2 regions of the Lacrimispora sp. 38-1 genome follow, and region 1 is predicted to be linked to the other one. Evidence: riboswitches for the same ligand, from Rfam matches in the RefSeq annotation. Region 1 holds a riboswitch; the other holds the start of a gene.

Evidence for each region. A riboswitch is a leader RNA that binds a small molecule or an ion and turns the genes downstream of it on or off. The one in region 1 is predicted to bind tetrahydrofolate.
Region 2: it holds a riboswitch for tetrahydrofolate, as region 1 does, so the genes downstream of both, V7D18_RS10050 (folate family ECF transporter S component) here and folE (GTP cyclohydrolase I FolE) in region 1, are expected to answer to the same signal.

The regions. Positions count from the first base shown of each region.
Region 1 covers NZ_JBANEW010000099.1:221,550-229,757, reverse strand. Annotated here, with positions in the region: gene V7D18_RS26615 (bifunctional folylpolyglutamate synthase/dihydrofolate synthase) at 1-592, opposite strand, end outside; gene folK (2-amino-4-hydroxy-6-hydroxymethyldihydropteridine diphosphokinase) at 679-1,485, opposite strand; gene folP (dihydropteroate synthase) at 1,473-2,291, opposite strand; gene V7D18_RS26600 (HD domain-containing protein) at 2,288-2,764, opposite strand; gene folE (GTP cyclohydrolase I FolE) at 2,764-3,318, opposite strand; THF riboswitch at 3,430-3,528, opposite strand; gene yneA (cell division suppressor protein YneA) at 3,716-4,018, opposite strand; gene lexA (transcriptional repressor LexA) at 4,190-4,810, shown strand; gene rsfS (ribosome silencing factor) at 4,946-5,305, opposite strand; gene yqeK (bis(5'-nucleosyl)-tetraphosphatase (symmetrical) YqeK) at 5,302-5,898, opposite strand; gene nadD (nicotinate-nucleotide adenylyltransferase) at 5,895-6,515, opposite strand; gene yhbY (ribosome assembly RNA-binding protein YhbY) at 6,551-6,847, opposite strand; gene obgE (GTPase ObgE) at 6,861-8,144, opposite strand.
Region 2 covers NZ_JBANEW010000045.1:11,015-19,222, forward strand. Annotated here, with positions in the region: gene V7D18_RS10025 (S-layer homology domain-containing protein) at 1-758, opposite strand, end outside; gene V7D18_RS10030 (response regulator transcription factor) at 1,010-1,684, shown strand; gene V7D18_RS10035 (sensor histidine kinase) at 1,681-2,937, shown strand; gene V7D18_RS10040 (GTP pyrophosphokinase) at 2,997-3,707, opposite strand; gene V7D18_RS10045 (P-loop NTPase) at 3,734-4,573, opposite strand; gene V7D18_RS10050 (folate family ECF transporter S component) at 4,684-5,256, opposite strand; THF riboswitch at 5,318-5,415, opposite strand; gene V7D18_RS10055 (phosphatase PAP2 family protein) at 5,481-6,002, opposite strand; gene V7D18_RS10060 (CidA/LrgA family protein) at 6,143-6,526, shown strand; gene V7D18_RS10065 (LrgB family protein) at 6,507-7,199, shown strand; gene fliB (flagellin lysine-N-methylase) at 7,244-8,208, opposite strand, start outside.

The DNA of each region.
Region 1 (8,208 bases):
GTGGATAGCATATCGTGATCCCCCCTTTTATAATCCCAGCTTTATGCATCGCTATCTCTTCCAGCGTATTTCCCAAAATCCCCATATGGTCCAAACTTACCGAGGTGATAATTTGCAAAAGAGCGGGAGGAATGATATTTGTGGAATCCTCTTTTCCGCCAAGGCCACATTCCAGACAAACAAAATCACAGCCGCTGCGATAAAACCATTCAAAGGCTATGGCTGTAATTACCTCAAATTGAGTAGGATACTCTCCTTCAACACAGGAATTTTCCCAGCTGGAAAAAACATATTGCCCACAACTTTCCAGCTGACTATGAGTGATAGGCAGATGATTGATCTGCATGGTTTCATTAAAATTCAATACATAAGGACTGATAAAAAGCCCTGTCTTGTAACCACTCTCTTTTAAAATATAGGATAGTATAGTACAGGTGGATCCTTTGCCGTTTGTTCCCGCAACATGTATAAATTTTAACTTTTTCTGAGGATTCCCCATGTTGTTTAACAATTTCTCAATACGCTCAAGTCCTAAATTTATACCGTATTTTGCAAGAGAATTCAGCTTGTCCATCACAGACATATTTACCATATTAGTCAAAAAAACACGCCCCCTTTCTGTTTGTGCAACAATTCAGCTATATGCTACCCTAAGGAATCACATTAATTTTAGAATAATTATGAAAGGTCTTCAAGCAATCTTTTGACGCTCATTTTGCGTATTGGGTGTATCAAATGAGGGTCGATTTCGCACAAAGGTACAAGAACAAAATCTCTTATATCCATCTCCGGATGAGGTACAATCAAATCTTCCGTATAAATGATTTTATCTCCGTACATTAGAATGTCTATATCCAAGGTACGTTCGCCCCAATGGCGCAGTCGAACTCTGCCCGCAGCTTGCTCCAGGCTTTGGCAAAACTGCAGCAGCTGATTGGGGGTATAAATAGTTCTCATCTTGATTACTGCATTCAAAAAAGAAGGTTGATCAGTTACCCCATAGGGAGGAGTTTCAATATAATTTGAAACTGCCATAAACTGACAGCTTTTATCCTGTACGATTGCCGCTTTTACAGTGTCCAGATATGCCTTTTTATCTCCTAAATTGGAACCGATTGCCAGGTAGCAGATTTCCCGTTTCCTGGTTACGCAAAGTGAAACATCAGAAAATTTTGTAGCAATAGGTGCATGCGGCTTGTGTACAGTCAAAGATATCTCCTCAACTAAAGGGTACTCATACATTAAATAAGACACCAGATTGTTAGCAAGGCTTTCAAGGAGATCATATCGATTGCTGCAGGCAAAGCTTTTTATCTTGAGTGCTACATCTCCGTAATTTACTGTTTTTTTAATCTCATCATTGCAAAAGGATGTGTCTAAGACCAATTCGCAATCAACTGCAAACATTTGGCCCAGTTGCTTTTCACTCTCCAATACTCCATGATAAGCAAAAAATTCTACACCATTCAGTGTTATTTTATCCATTTATCTTCCCTTATTATTGATTTTACCATTTTTATAGTGTCGAGATTTTGTTCAATGTCATGTACCCTTACAAAACTTGCACCCTTCATAACACCAACGGCAGTTGTGGCAAGTGTACCATAAAGTCGTTGATCGACAGGTTTTTCAAGGGTTAGTCCAATTACTGATTTGCGTGAGGTGGCTAACATGACAGGATATCCCAGACTGCACAGGCGGTCGGTGTTATTAATTACATGCAGGTTTTGGCTGTAATCCTTGGCGAAGCCCACACCTCCATCCAAAATGATTTTTTCTTTTTCTATACCTGCTTTTTCTGCCTTTTCAAGGCTGTCATTGATGTCTGATAAATATTCTTCCGAGAAATTTTTATATTGATTGCTGTGGCGGTTGTGCATCAGGCAATAGGCCAGACCGGATTTTGCAACCACTTGAGCCATCTTATCATCATATTGCAGGCCCCAAATATCATTTACCATATCAATTTTGCTGCTCAGGGCCTGGACAACCTGCCATTTATAGCTGTCCAATGAAATTGTAATGTCAAAGTTTTCCTTCAGCTTTTCAATCACAGGAGCAACCCTATTAATCTCCTGTTCTGTAGATACTGTTGTATGCCCAGGACGTGTTGACTCTCCGCCAACGTCAATAACATCTATACCCTGACAGATCATTTCCTGTGCTTTCCTCAGGGCATCATCTAAGGCATTATACTGACCTCCGTCAGAGAAGGAATCTGGTGTAACGTTTAATATTCCTACAATATATACATTGTTATGCGTGTCAAATACTTTATTGCCTATAATCAAAGGCTGACCTCCATATTTCTATCCTGTGGTTTCCAGTTGCACTGTGCCTGGGCGTTGCATAAAAAGCAATTACGGCTTTTTTTATCTGCAAACTGCAAAAGCTGTGAAAGTGTATGGGAAGTGTCTTTCACGTTGTGATTTGCGATTGCAAGGGTAATTTCATCTACTTCATGGCGGCAAAATCCCGCACCTTCCAGCAGCTCTTTTGCAATTACTGCTCCTTCCCGGGCGTGATCCGCCCCTGCGCTGTATTCTATACTCCTGCCAATGTCGTGCAGCAACGCTGCCGAATACACTAGTTCCTGAGAAAAATCATACCCTTTGGTCAAAGTTTCCAGATACATAATTCTGGCCACATCCAGAAAATGGGAAAAGCTATGTCCGCAAAAAATTCTGTTTTTCTCAGCTTGATTAATTTTAGATAACCAATTAATATATTCCGGACTATTAATAATTTTATTTATTCTTTCCATCACTTTATAAAATCCTGTATGCTTTTCTGCAGTGCAAGATCTCCTTTCAGAATACCTCTGGTTGCAACCGTTACCGTTTTAGTGCCAATTTTTTTAACCCCTCGCATGGTCATGCAGGTGTGAGTGGCTTCTACAATTACCATTACCCCTAATGGGTCAAGGCTTGTGTATATGCTGTCAGCAATCTGGTTTGTCATCTGTTCCTGTATCTGCAGGCGCCGGGCAAATACTTCAGTTACTCTGGCAAGCTTGCTTAATCCCACTACTTTGCCGTTTGGAATGTAGGCAATATGCACCTTACCAAAAAAAGGAGCAAGGTGATGCTCGCACAGGGAATGAAATTCAATATCCTTTTCCAATACCACGTCATTGTTATCTGAATGAAACATAACTGATAAAAGTTTTGTAGCGTTCATATCGTACCCCTGAGTAAGCTCCTCATACATTTTTGCCACACGCGCAGGTGTGTCTGCAAGCCCCTCCCTCATCGGATCCTCTCCTATTGCCTCCAGTAAAAGGGCGATGGCCTGTTCTGCTTTCTGTAAATTCATCATAATTTTATTCCTTTCTATTTTTACAAATAGAATAGCGCAACCAGAGAAGCCTAGCCTATATAAAAAACAGGACAGGCAATAAGCCTATCCCGCAAATATACAAACTTAAATAACAGCGGGATGCAAAATTTATACCGCAGGGCTTACCCTTTCGTTCTCCTGACAACTCCCCGTTCAGGAAACACTTTACGCATAAATTTCTACTCTGTAAAAGAAACGGTGATACCGTATCTAAACTTGCAAATAAGTATACCACTTGCTTTTTAAATTTACAATATAAATTATTTGGGATCGGAACAGCCGTGTACTGACTCTGAGGAATATCAAATGAAAATAAAACTTTCTGGTATAAAGGCAGCTATGCAAAACAGACGTTCCAAAAAAACCTTTAGGCAGGCTACTTATCCTGATTCTGAACGAAATAGGCTACGGTCAGATGCTGTCCGGAATGTATGGTATCTTCCCTTAATCTGTTCATATTCTTTAATTCCTGTACGTACTGAGCAGTAGACATACCGCTGTTCTCAACATACTGATCAGCAATGCTCCAAAGGCTGTCTCCGTTCCTGATCTCAATACTGGTATAATACTTCTCTATTAGTGGTGTCCCCACTTCACCGGCCAATGCATTCATCAGGGACTGCCCGCAAAAATGAGCTCCCAGCAGAACTGCCAGGGTTAACATGATTAACTGTTTCATAATATGCATACCTCCTCAAATATAAGAACATATGTTCATCTTGCTGGATTTATCATAACACCAAGAACATATGTTTGTCAACCCGTTTTGCATTTTTTCGAACAAAGGTTTGCATTTTTCCCGAACATATGTTACTATAGTTTTAATGAATAGGAATGAGGAGGCTGTGTTATGGCGCAAGAGAAAATTACACCCAAACAGCAGGAAATTTTAGAATATATAAAAGAGACTATTTTAAAGAAGGGATATCCGCCTGCAGTCAGAGAGATCTGTGAAGCGGTTAATCTTAAATCCACATCTTCGGTACACTCTCATTTGGAAACTCTTGAAGAAAAAGGATATATAAGAAGAGATCCCACCAAACCCCGTACGATTGAGATTATTGATGACTGCTTTAACCTTACCCGCCGGGAAGTTGTGAACGTTCCCATACTGGGAACGGTTGCTGCCGGGCAGCCTTTATATGCGGAAGAGAATATTGAAAATTATTATCCCATTCCTTCCGATCTTCTGCCTAACGCAGAGACGTTCATGTTGAAGGTCAGGGGTAATTCCATGATTAATGCAGGAATATTGGAAGGGGATCAGATTATTGTGGAACACTGTTCTACTGCTCAGAATGGGGAGATTGTTGTAGCTCTTGTAGATGATTCCGCTACAGTAAAGAGATTTTTTAAAGAAAACGGACATTATCGTCTGCAGCCTGAGAATGATTCTATGGATCCTATTATTGTAGATGATGTTCAGATTCTTGGAAAAGTGATTGGTTTGTTCCGCTTGGGCATTCATTAAAAAAGATTTAGCTTAAAGTTAACATAAAAAAATTATGTTAACTTTAAGCTAAAAAAATTATGTTAACTTTAAGCTAAAAAAACGGCTCACAATAATTGTTAAGCCGTTCATCTGCAATCTCAATATATTTTAAATCTATTTTGTATCTAAATCTTCTACTGCGATTGTTTTTCCATCTCTCCAGATTCTTTCCAGATCATAGAAAAGCCGGTTTTCTTTGTCAAAGACATGCACGATAATATCGCCATAATCCATAAGAATCCAATTGGCTGTCTGATAGCCTTCTACCTGCCTGCACACATACCCCTTTTTACCCAGTTCCTCTTCAACATTGTCTACCATCGCCTGTACCTGGTTGGAATTCGTACCGCTGGCTATAATAAAGTAATCTGCGAGAACGGAAACGTTTCGAATATCTATGATGCTGACATCCTCGCCTTTTTTATCAGATAAAGCTGCATAAGCAGTTTTTACCATATCCATGGATTGATTCATTTTGTTTCTCCCTTCTTTTCGTTGTGAACCTGTTTATAATAAGCATATGCCTGGTTAGAAACAGAATCCACAAAACTTCCTTTGCTTTCCAGATATTCAAGAGTATTCTTAAGAATCTGATAAATACATTCATCTAAATCCGTAAATGCAAGAGAACGAATATTAAGCAGATCCGGCGCTCTCTCCCGTCTTGGTTCAATATAATCTGCCGTAAATACGATTTTTTCAAGCAGGGACATATTCGGTCTTCCTGTTGTATGCCACCGCACGGCATTTAAGACCTCCTGGTCAGTCACATTATATTTATGCTCCGCCAGCCATGCCCCGTATTTGGCATGCAGCACGACTGGGGCTTTAAGTTCATCATCAGTTAATAGAATATTCTGTTTCCGGCACTTTTTTATAATCTCTTCGTTTCCGTAATGCTTTGCACAATCGTGCAGCAGACCTGCAAGCTCTGCCTGATCTAAATTACAACCGTAACGCATAGCCAATGCGGTACAGATAAAAGAAACACTTAAGGTGTGTTCATATCTTAAAGGGTTCAGTTTTTCCTTTAAATCATTTCTCATTTCCATTATAACATCTATCATGCTTTATCCTTCTGCTGATATAAGCCTTGATCGTTAATATATAACAATACCTCCTGGGGTACATATTCCGAAACAGAGAGACCTTTTGCAATTCGCTCCCGCAGCATGGCGGAAGAAATATCCATCTCTTCACAATGAAGAATACGAATATCTGCGTTGTATTTGTTATAGAGGTAGGCAATCTGCTGCTCCATGGAAGGATGCGCATCTTCATATTCCCGCCGTGCAGCTAAAAATACAGCCTGAGACAGAACCTGATCCGGTTCATACCAGTTCTCAATTTCATAAAGTGAATCAGCTCCTATGATAAAAAAGAATTGATGCTGCGGATATGCTTTACGCAGCAGTCTCAGGGTCTGAGCGGTATAGGTACTTCCGTTTCGTCTCACTTCAAAATCAGAACAGACCAGTCCTGATTTCCCGTGAATGGCAAGTTTCGTCATCGCAAGGCGGATTTCAGGATCAGTTATATTCCGGTCATTTTTGTGAGGCGGATGTCCGGATGGCATAAACCATACCTCATCCAGCTGATATTCCTGATATGCCTGCTTTCCCAGCATCAGATGACCATTGTGGATCGGATCGAATGTTCCGCCCATAATCCCTATATTACCCATAATTATCGACTCCCTGGCCTAACAATTAGGCGGCTTTATTTAGGAAGAACAATTTTTCTTTTTGTTTCGTCTTTTGCCTGCTTATAAAGGACAATTTTTCTTCCAATTACCTGAACTACTTCAGAATGGGTCCGTTCAGACAGGATCGAAGCGACGCTGGTTCCATCATCTGCACAATTTTTTAAAATGGTTATTTTGATTAATTCCCTGGCTTCTAACGCCTCTGCGATCGCATTTGTGATCTCAGGAGTCAAGCTGGATTTGCCGATCTGAAAGATCGGATCTATATTCATCGCCAGTCCCTTTAAATAGGATCTCTGCTTACTTGTCATATTATTCTCCTTGTTACTTGTAATAGTCAAATTCAAGACCATACATGCGGACCGTATCGCCTTCTTCAATGCCGGCATTTTCCAGTTCTTCCAGTATACCGTTGTCTTTTAAGAACTTCTGGAAGAAGCTGAAGCCCTTTTCTGATTCCAGATTCGTATAACCAAGCATTTTTTCAATGCGAGGCCCTTCTACTACATAGACTCCGTCTTCTGTTACTTCCACTGAATAAGGCAGCAATACTCCCGACAAACTCTTTAAGTCAAATTCCTTTTCAAAGACCAAAGGACTTAAATTAACTGTTTTAAGCAGATCATACACTGCATACAGCAGTTCCTTAACTCCCTGGCCGCTGACAGCAGAGATCGGATAAACCTTGATACCCTGGGGTTCAAATTCAGCTTTCAGTTTATCAATCGGACTCTCACCGTCTTCATAAATGGCATCAATTTTGTTAGCAGCTATAATCTGGGGACGCTTTATTAAATCCGGATTATAGGCTTCCAGCTCTTTATTAATGGCTTTGATGTCAGTAATCGGGTCACGGCCTTCCGTTGATGCGGCATCAACAACATGAACCAGTACTCTTGTCCGCTCAATATGGCGAAGAAAATCATGTCCAAGCCCTATGCCTTCAGAAGCTCCCTCAATCAGTCCGGGAATATCTGCCATGACAAATCCTTTTCCTCCATCTATATCAACAACGCCCAAGTGCGGGTTTAATGTAGTGAAGTGATAATTGGCAATTTTAGGTCTTGCATTGCTGACTCTTGATAAAAGGGTTGATTTTCCTACATTGGGAAATCCCACCAGGCCCACATCGGCGATTACTTTTAATTCCATCTGAACCCAGAGTTCCTGAGAGGGTTGTCCTGGCTGTGCGTATTTCGGAGCCTGCATGGTAGGGGTTGCAAAATTCATGTTGCCCTGTCCGCCTCTGCCGCCTTTTAAAATAACTTCACGGCGATTCTCTCCGGACATATCGGCAATGACTTTTCCGGATTCAAAATCTTTTAAAACAGTTCCTTCCGGAACCTTTATGATTAAGTCGCTGCCATCTTTTCCATGGCATCTGCGCTTCCCGCCGGGTTCTCCATCCTGCGCTGTATACTTATGAATGTGTCTGAAGTCACTTAAGGTATTAAGTCCTTCATCCACTTCAAAAATAATATTACCGCCTCTGCCGCCGTCGCCGCCGTCAGGACCGCCGCAGGGAACATAAAGTTCTCTCCGGAAGCTGACATGACCGTCGCCGCCCTTTCCGGATCTTATATATATTTTTGCTCTATCGGCAAACATTCATTCACCTGTTTCCTTTCTTATGATAAAAAAACGGAATCCCATTACTCGCTATTCAGACTAA
Region 2 (8,208 bases), on a different contig from region 1:
GCAGTAATGGCATCACTGGAATTGGTCACTGCATCCCCATCCAGATACACATTGGCTGCACTGAGTTTAAAGGGCAGATAATTGTTCAGACTGCTCTTGCTTCTTACCACTCTCGGCCCCTTTAAACTGTTATCAACCATGGTAAAGGGATTAATTTCACCATCTTCGGTCAATTCACAATCTAAAATCTTTCCATACATGGTGCCGGAGGTATTGTCTGTTTTCAACAGATTATAAAACAGATTGATGCAGTCATCCTTTTGCATCACTTCCTGGGCTTCCATATTGATGTTTTCATCTAATTCAAGAAAATGATACTTGGATAGTCTGGATCCCGACTGGTCACCGGTAAAATCCGAATTCTTATATCCCAATAATGCCAGAACTCCTTTTACCGCATCCTGAAGCGTTATGTATTCATCCGGTTTAAAAAACCCTCCCAGATAACCATTCATCCACCCCTGTTCTGCAGCAATCCGGATCTGAGCTGAATATTCATTATCTCTGGGCACGTCTGCAAATACAGAAGTATTGCTTAAACTGCTCACTGTGCTTCGGTAAGAGGAAGCATTCACCAGCATGGAGGCAAATTCCCCTCGTGTGACAGTCATATCGGTATTGGTCGTATTCATGATACCCGATATACCGATGACTTTTTTTCTTAAATCAAAATTGGCTGATGCCTCCGCTCTCATCGGTGTAACCGCCGTTGCAGCCAAAACAACTGCAAGAGAAGCCGCTGCTCTTCGTGCATTCATTCAGGTTTCTCCTCTCCTTTATAAGATTTCTTATTATCTTAACAGATCGTTGTGATGGCTTTGTGATGGCAGACTGAAATTAACCTGAAATAAACCCGAATTAGACCGCTGCCTTTTTTTGCTGTTTCAGCTTAATTTAAGATTATACCATTATAATAAAAAGCAGGCACTGCATTGCTTAAAATCGCTTTAAAGGCTATAATAACCAGTAATAAGTTCCTATATAAAACAAAGCAAAGGAGAACTTAACCATGAAGCTGTTAATTGTGGAGGATGAAGTCAGACTGGCGGAAGCCATTGGACAGATTATGAAAGAGCAGCATTATCAGACGGATCTTGTTTATAACGGAAAAGACGGATTATACTGCGGTCTGTCCGGAGTATATGATGTGATTATTCTGGATGTGATGCTCCCTGGTGAGAATGGATTTCAGATTGTTGAGAAACTTCGCGAAGCCAGAATACAAACTCCCATCCTCATGCTCACAGCCCGTGACAACATACGTGATAAAGTAACCGGGCTGGATAAGGGAGCCGATGATTATATGACAAAGCCATTTATTCCGGAAGAACTTCTGGCCCGCATCCGGGCGCTTTCACGCAGGCAGGGAGAAGTGCTTGTGGAAGAAATGACGTTTGGAGACCTTAAATTAAATCTGTCCACCAACGACTTATGCTGCGGCACCAAATCCATTCATCTGGGTTATAAAGAATTTGAAGTGTTAAGAATCCTTATGAGCAACCTGGGAAAGATCATCTCAAAGGATACTTTAATCAACCGGGTATGGGGATCTGATTCTGATGCGGAGGATAATAACGTAGAAGCGTATATCTCATTTCTTCGCAAAAAACTTAACTTTCTGGGTTCGAAAACAGAAATCACAACGGTCCGAAAAGTGGGATACCGCCTGGAGGAATCCAGATGATTAAGAAATTAAGGACCAGGTTCATACTCATTAATATGGGATTTGTCATCAGCATACTGGCCGTAGTCCTGGGAGCCTTTTACCTTTCAAACCGGACACGGATTATACGGGATACCTCCATGGCTCTCATCCAGTCCGTGAATCATGAGCGTTTTCAGATACCACCAGACAAAGTGGAATTTGGAAAGCGGCCGAAACAAAACCCAATCCCGGTCATCCCAGTATTTGTAATAACGTTGAATTCAGATAATACCATAGAACATATCGAGGAAAATAATATCACTGTTTCCAATGAGTTAGCCTCAGCTTTAATAAAACTGGTTAATGATTCCGGTTCCATGGAAGGATATCTAAAAGACTATTCTCTCCGTTACAGAAAGGTCTCTGTAAGGAATGGAACGAAAATCGGATTTGCAGATCTAAGCTATGAACGTGACTCCCTGGAGGTTTTACTGGTGAACTGCTTACTGGTATTTTGTTACGCCATCATTTTATTTTTCCTTTTAAGTCTCTTTCTTTCCCGCCTGGCTTTAAAGCCTGTGGAAAAAGCATGGGAACAGCAAAACCAGTTTATAGCGGATGCATCCCACGAATTAAAAACTCCCCTTACCGTCATACTTGCGAATTTACAGATTTTATTTTCTCATAAAGAGCGTACGATAAAGGAACAGGAGAAATGGCTTATAAATACAAAGGAAGAGGCCGACCGGATGAAACAGCTTGTGGAAGAGCTTCTTTTTCTCGCCCGCTCGGATGCGGAGTCCGTGGAAGCGGTCCAGATCACAAAACTGCCTTTAAATTTCAGTGAACTGGTTTTAAACGGTGTACTGCTCTTTGAATCTGTTGCTTTTGAAAGCAAGGTTATTCTTGATAATGACATTGAATCTGATATTTTTTTAGAAGGCAGCGAAAACCAGCTAAAACAGTTAATCACCATTCTTCTGGACAATGCCTGCAAATATGCCGGAGTAAATGGTTCTGTATCCGTTGGTTTAAAAAGGCAGGCCGGGCATGGGGTCTTCACGATTGTCAATACGGGAGAAATCATTTCACCAACAGAACAAAAGCACATTTTTGAACGTTTTTACCGCACCGATAAATCCAGAGTCCGGAAAGAAGGCGGCTACGGACTTGGACTTTCTATCGCCAAAACCATTGTTGAACGCCACAAGGGAAAAATAAGTGTTGCCAGCAGCGCAGAAACGGGAACCATATTTACCGTAACGCTGCCAGTCCTCCCCCATTCTCAATAAAAATAAGGGATAAGCTGCTACGGTTCACCATCACCGTAACAGCCTGTCCCTTATTTTCTTTATTTTGTAACAGTAATTCCCTGTTCCTCAATCCGCTTTCTGATACTTAGCATCTTCTCATCGGTCTGGGCAATCACGTCTGCACATTCCTGCAGTTCATCACTGATCTCCTGGGAATAATCCTGCATTTCTTTCTTATATTTCAGCTGGTGATCCAGGCTTGCCCAGAAATCCATGGCCATGGTCCGGATCTGAACCTCCACCCGCATCCACTTCTTCTGATCAGAGAAAAAAACGGGAATCTCAATTATCATATGATAACTGCGGTATCCATTGCTTTTAGGCTGGCTGATATAATCCTTAATGGCGATAATATGAACATCGTCCTGACGGGCAAGCATTTCTGCCACTGCATAAATATCATCAAGAAAAGAACAGATTACGCGGATTCCTGCCACATCATCCAAATTCTCCATCATGGACTCTAAAGAAACCGGAAGGTCCCTGCGTTTTAGCTTTTCCACAATGCTGACCGGCTTTTTCACTCTGGACTTTATCAGCTCAATGGGATTTCTGGAGTTTCTCACCGACAGCTCGTCGTTTAAAACTTCCAGCTTCGTCTTAACCTCTCTGATGGCACAGGTGTACATCATCATGGCTTCCTGAAACTGATAGGCCTGCTTTATTAAAGGATCCGGAACTGATGCAAGATTTGGAACTTTCACAATTGACTGATTCAGTTCACTGTTAGGGTTCATACTAATATTCATTCTTATACCTCAAAAAGCAGTTCCGGTTAAACCGCCTCTGCTGTATCAACTGCCTTTTTCAGCCATGGCGCCTCCAAATATTCCACAGTTCCTGCATCGACTGCAGATGCAATCTTAGAATCAATGGGAATCCTGGCCAGTACATCCACACCGTATTTTTCAGCCACTTCATCAATATGGCTTTCTCCAAATACTGCAATCTGTTTTCCGCAGTCAGGGCAGGTTAAATAGCTCATATTCTCCACAAGTCCCAGAATGGGAATATTCATCTTCTTTGCCATATTCACTGCCTTTCCAACGATCATGGAAACCAGTTCCTGAGGAGATGTCACTATAATAATGCCATCAACAGGCAGTGACTGGAATACTGTTAAAGGCACATCACCCGTTCCAGGGGGCATATCCACAAACATATAATCTATATTCTCCCAAAGAGTTTCCTGCCAGAACTGCTTTACTGCCCCGGCGATAACCGGTCCTCTCCAGATTACCGGATCTGTCTCGTGATCCAGAATTAAATTAGCTGACATCACTTCAATTCCCGTGGAGCTGACTGCCGGAATCATCAGTCCGTTAGGAGTCATTCCAACACCCATATCCGTTAAACCAAATGCCTTCGGTATGGAGGGTCCTGTAATATCCGCATCCAGGATCGCTGTTTTATATCCCTTTCCATTCATACCAACTGCCATCATGGAAGTTACCAGCGATTTACCTACGCCGCCCTTCCCGCTAACCACTCCAATTACCTTTTTTACAATACTGGAAGGATTAAGAGGCTCCAGAAAACTTGTCTGTGCTTCCTCCCTGCTTCCGCAACTTTCTCCGCAAGTACTGCAATTATGAGTACAGCTGCTATCGCTCATCATTCATTCCTCCTGTCTAAAAGCATACACTTAAGATTATATTACGAAATCCGCCTTATGTCTATGTATTTTAAAACCCCGGGGTATTTTACTCCCCGGGGTCTCAATCATTATTTTGTCCGAAGCAGATGCGCACTCCGGATCGTGCGGAAAACTCCTATGGATTCCATGGTCTTAAGCAGCGTATAAAAAATCATGGAGTCAATGGGCCACATAACCAGATTTTTCAGCGCTCTTGCCGGCAGCAGCACCATAAATCCTTTTCCATAAAGCAGGGAGAGACAAAGGGTGTTTAATATCACGTTGCAGATCAGCATGACCACCAGCTTGGATATAAAAATTCTTCTTAAGGTAACAGGCTTTCTGTAATACAGAATGCCATACAGAATTCCTGCCAGGGCAGTAACCAGGGTAAAGCCAGGGAAGAAGGCGCCGGTGGGTTTTAATAAATACTTCAGCACATCAAGGCTTCCGGAAAACAGTCCGCCCACTACCGGACCGAATAAGTAGGAAATGATTCCATTGGGAATAGATGAGAATGTGATCTTAATGTAGCTTCCCAGCTGAATGGAGAACATATCCAAAATGATGGCGACTGCGGCAAACATGGCTGCGGCAGTGATTGTTCTTACAGATTTCAGCTCTCTGTAAGAATCGGTGAACAAAGTGACGAATTTTTTCATAAAAAAATACCTCCTTTGCAGACCTCAGACTACGACCGGAGATAAGACACCTATCTTCTGGTGCAGCGGGATGCGACTCGTGTACCGCAAGAAAATCTTTTCGTCCTGCTGACAACTCCCTGTTCAGCTGGCACTTAACGCACACAAGTCTACTCTGCGACTTTTTATTTAGTTTTGTATCGCCATCAGTATAACATAGATTTTACAGAAAGCAAGTGCTTTTTTCAGCACACACTGTTTCGTTCTATTATATGGTGTACATACAGCGCTATAAAAGTACCAAGTACCGCTCCTCCCAAAACGTCAGTGGGAAAGTGAACAAACAGATACATTCGGGAAAATGTAATCAGAACTGCCAGGATCAGGAAGGGGACTGCCAGTTTCTTATTGTAAAGCCAGATGCTGAGGGCACCTTCAAATGAAGCAAGGGTATGGCCCGAAGGGAACGAATAATCTTTTGGATTCTGAATCAAAAGAATAATCTGGGTATCAATCCAGCAGGGTCTGGGCCTGTGAATGAGATTTTTAAGTATCATGTTTCCCAAAAGCAGTCCAACTGCCAGACTTAGCAAAACACTGATCCCTGTTTTTCTGGTTTTGGGAATACAGGCAAGTACAACCCCTGTTAAAATCCAGATAAATCCATGGTCCCCCAGGCTGGTGATGCGGACCATTATCGGATCAAGCCATGGACTATGCAGAGACTGCAGGGCATACAGGATGGCAAATTCTATCTGATATAACATATCTTATTACTCCTTTGAATTTATAAGTACTTATAATATTTCATACTTTTAATTTTTATAAAATCATTTGACAACCGGAAGATTTGCGTATAGGATTAAGCATAGTTGAATTTTCGACAGGAAACACAGGAGGCTTTATCATGAAACACATCAGACAATTCGGCATTATTTTATTTATTTCACTTGCAGGAGAAGTGATTCATCTGTTTGTACCACTTCCTGTACCAGCGAGTATCTATGGTCTTATTCTTATGCTGCTTGGCTTAAACACGAAACTGATTCCATTGGAAGCAGTTGAGGATGTCAGTAATTTTTTACTGGAGATTATGCCCATGCTGTTTATTCCGGCTGCAGTCGGACTTTTGGATTCGTGGGGTTCCCTCCAGCCAATTCTCCTACCATTTCTGGTTATTACACTTCTCTCCACTGTTATAGTTATGGCAATGACCGGAAAAGTAACTCAGTTTTTTATTGAAACTGATAAAAAGAAGAAAGGAACAAATGATGAACCATACAATCAGTGACTTTTTATTCTTCGGATCCGTTCTAAGCCTTGTCAGCTATGAAATGGGGATCCAGCTTAAGAAACGGTTTAAACTGGCTGTCTTTAATCCGCTGTTAATCTCAATTATTATCGTTATGGCTTTTTTATCTGTCTTTAAGATCGATTATACGGTATATAATGAGAGTGCAAAATACATCAGTTATCTTTTAACCCCTGCGACCGTCTGCCTGGCTGTACCTTTATACCGTCAGCTTAACCTGTTAAAAAAACATTCCAAAGCAATCATTGCAGGGACCCTTACAGGTGTGCTCACGACCATGTGTACGGTTTTGCTTCTGGCATTAGTTTTTGGCTTAAACCATCAGGAATATGTAACCTTTTTACCTAAGTCCATTACTACCGCCATTGCAATGGGAATTTCAGAGGAGATGAAAGGGTTTGTGACAATCACGGTTGCCAGTATTATCGTAACCGGAATATCAGGCAGCATCATAGCAGAAACAGTCTGCCGGATATGTAAAATAACAGATCCGGTTGCAGTTGGCATTGCCATCGGTTCTGCCTCCCATGCAGTAGGCACGACTAAAGCTATGGAAATAGGAGAAATCGAAGGTGCCATGAGCAGTCTGGCAATTGCCACCTCAGGACTTTGTACGGTTGTATTTGCCTCAATCTTTGCTAATTTTATTTAATTATTGCAGTCCGCGCATGAAACAGATCCCTCAGGCTGCACTCCTTATAATACCCTGAGAATTTCTTTCAGACTATATACTTCTTCTGTTCTGAAAGAGTTCTCCAACGTATTCAGATTAATATCGGAATGTTCTATCTCTCTGGAAAATCTGTGAACCAGCCGGGCAAAATCATCAAAAGTAAGACAGCCTGCATGTTTGATATAAATTGCCTGTGCCAGTTCCCCTATTAATATAGTACAGATAACAGCAATCTTCACTTTCACATAAGGCTGCTCATCATAAACAGCTCCGCAAAAATACGTATAAACGAAATAGACCAGGAGCTGTTCCAGCCACTGATTCCACTCCCGCTTTCTTTCCGGTACTGTCTCTATATATTTACAAAACTCCTCTCTCATCTTCCCGTACTGATCTGGCCCCTGCTCAAAAAGCAGAGTCTTTAACTCCAAAATATAGGCCGGCCACTCCTGATTTAAAACTTCCAGCCTGTCAAAGAGAGAAAACCATTTTATCATTCTATCATAACGTTCCCCATGAGGCACGGTATACTCCCGGCTCTTTATCCGAAAAAATTCTTCACACCCAGACTGCCTGTATCTGATGATCAGTTGTTCGGTCTCATACAGCTTCCCGTCCCTGATTCTTCTTTGCAAATCATGTCCCAATCCCAGAATCATGGCTGCCCGAAGGGAAATCTCTCTGTTCCGATTCTGTAAAAGAGAAAATATCTCCTCCCTCACATCCATCAGCTTGGAATAAAGAAAGAAATCAAACTCAGGATAAGTCTCCTCACTGTCATCTTCCTTTGTAAGAAAACGAACCGGTTCTTTTAAACCGAGGATGAGCCTGGCCGCCTCTTCACAGGACATTGACAGGGAGAATTCACGGACGCCTTCGTATTCTTCCGTATGCCTTGGATATTCCCTGCAAGTTTTACAGAGCATGGAAGGGCCTCCATCTTTGTAAATATCACATAGATTCCTATCATTTAAAAATGCGCATCTTC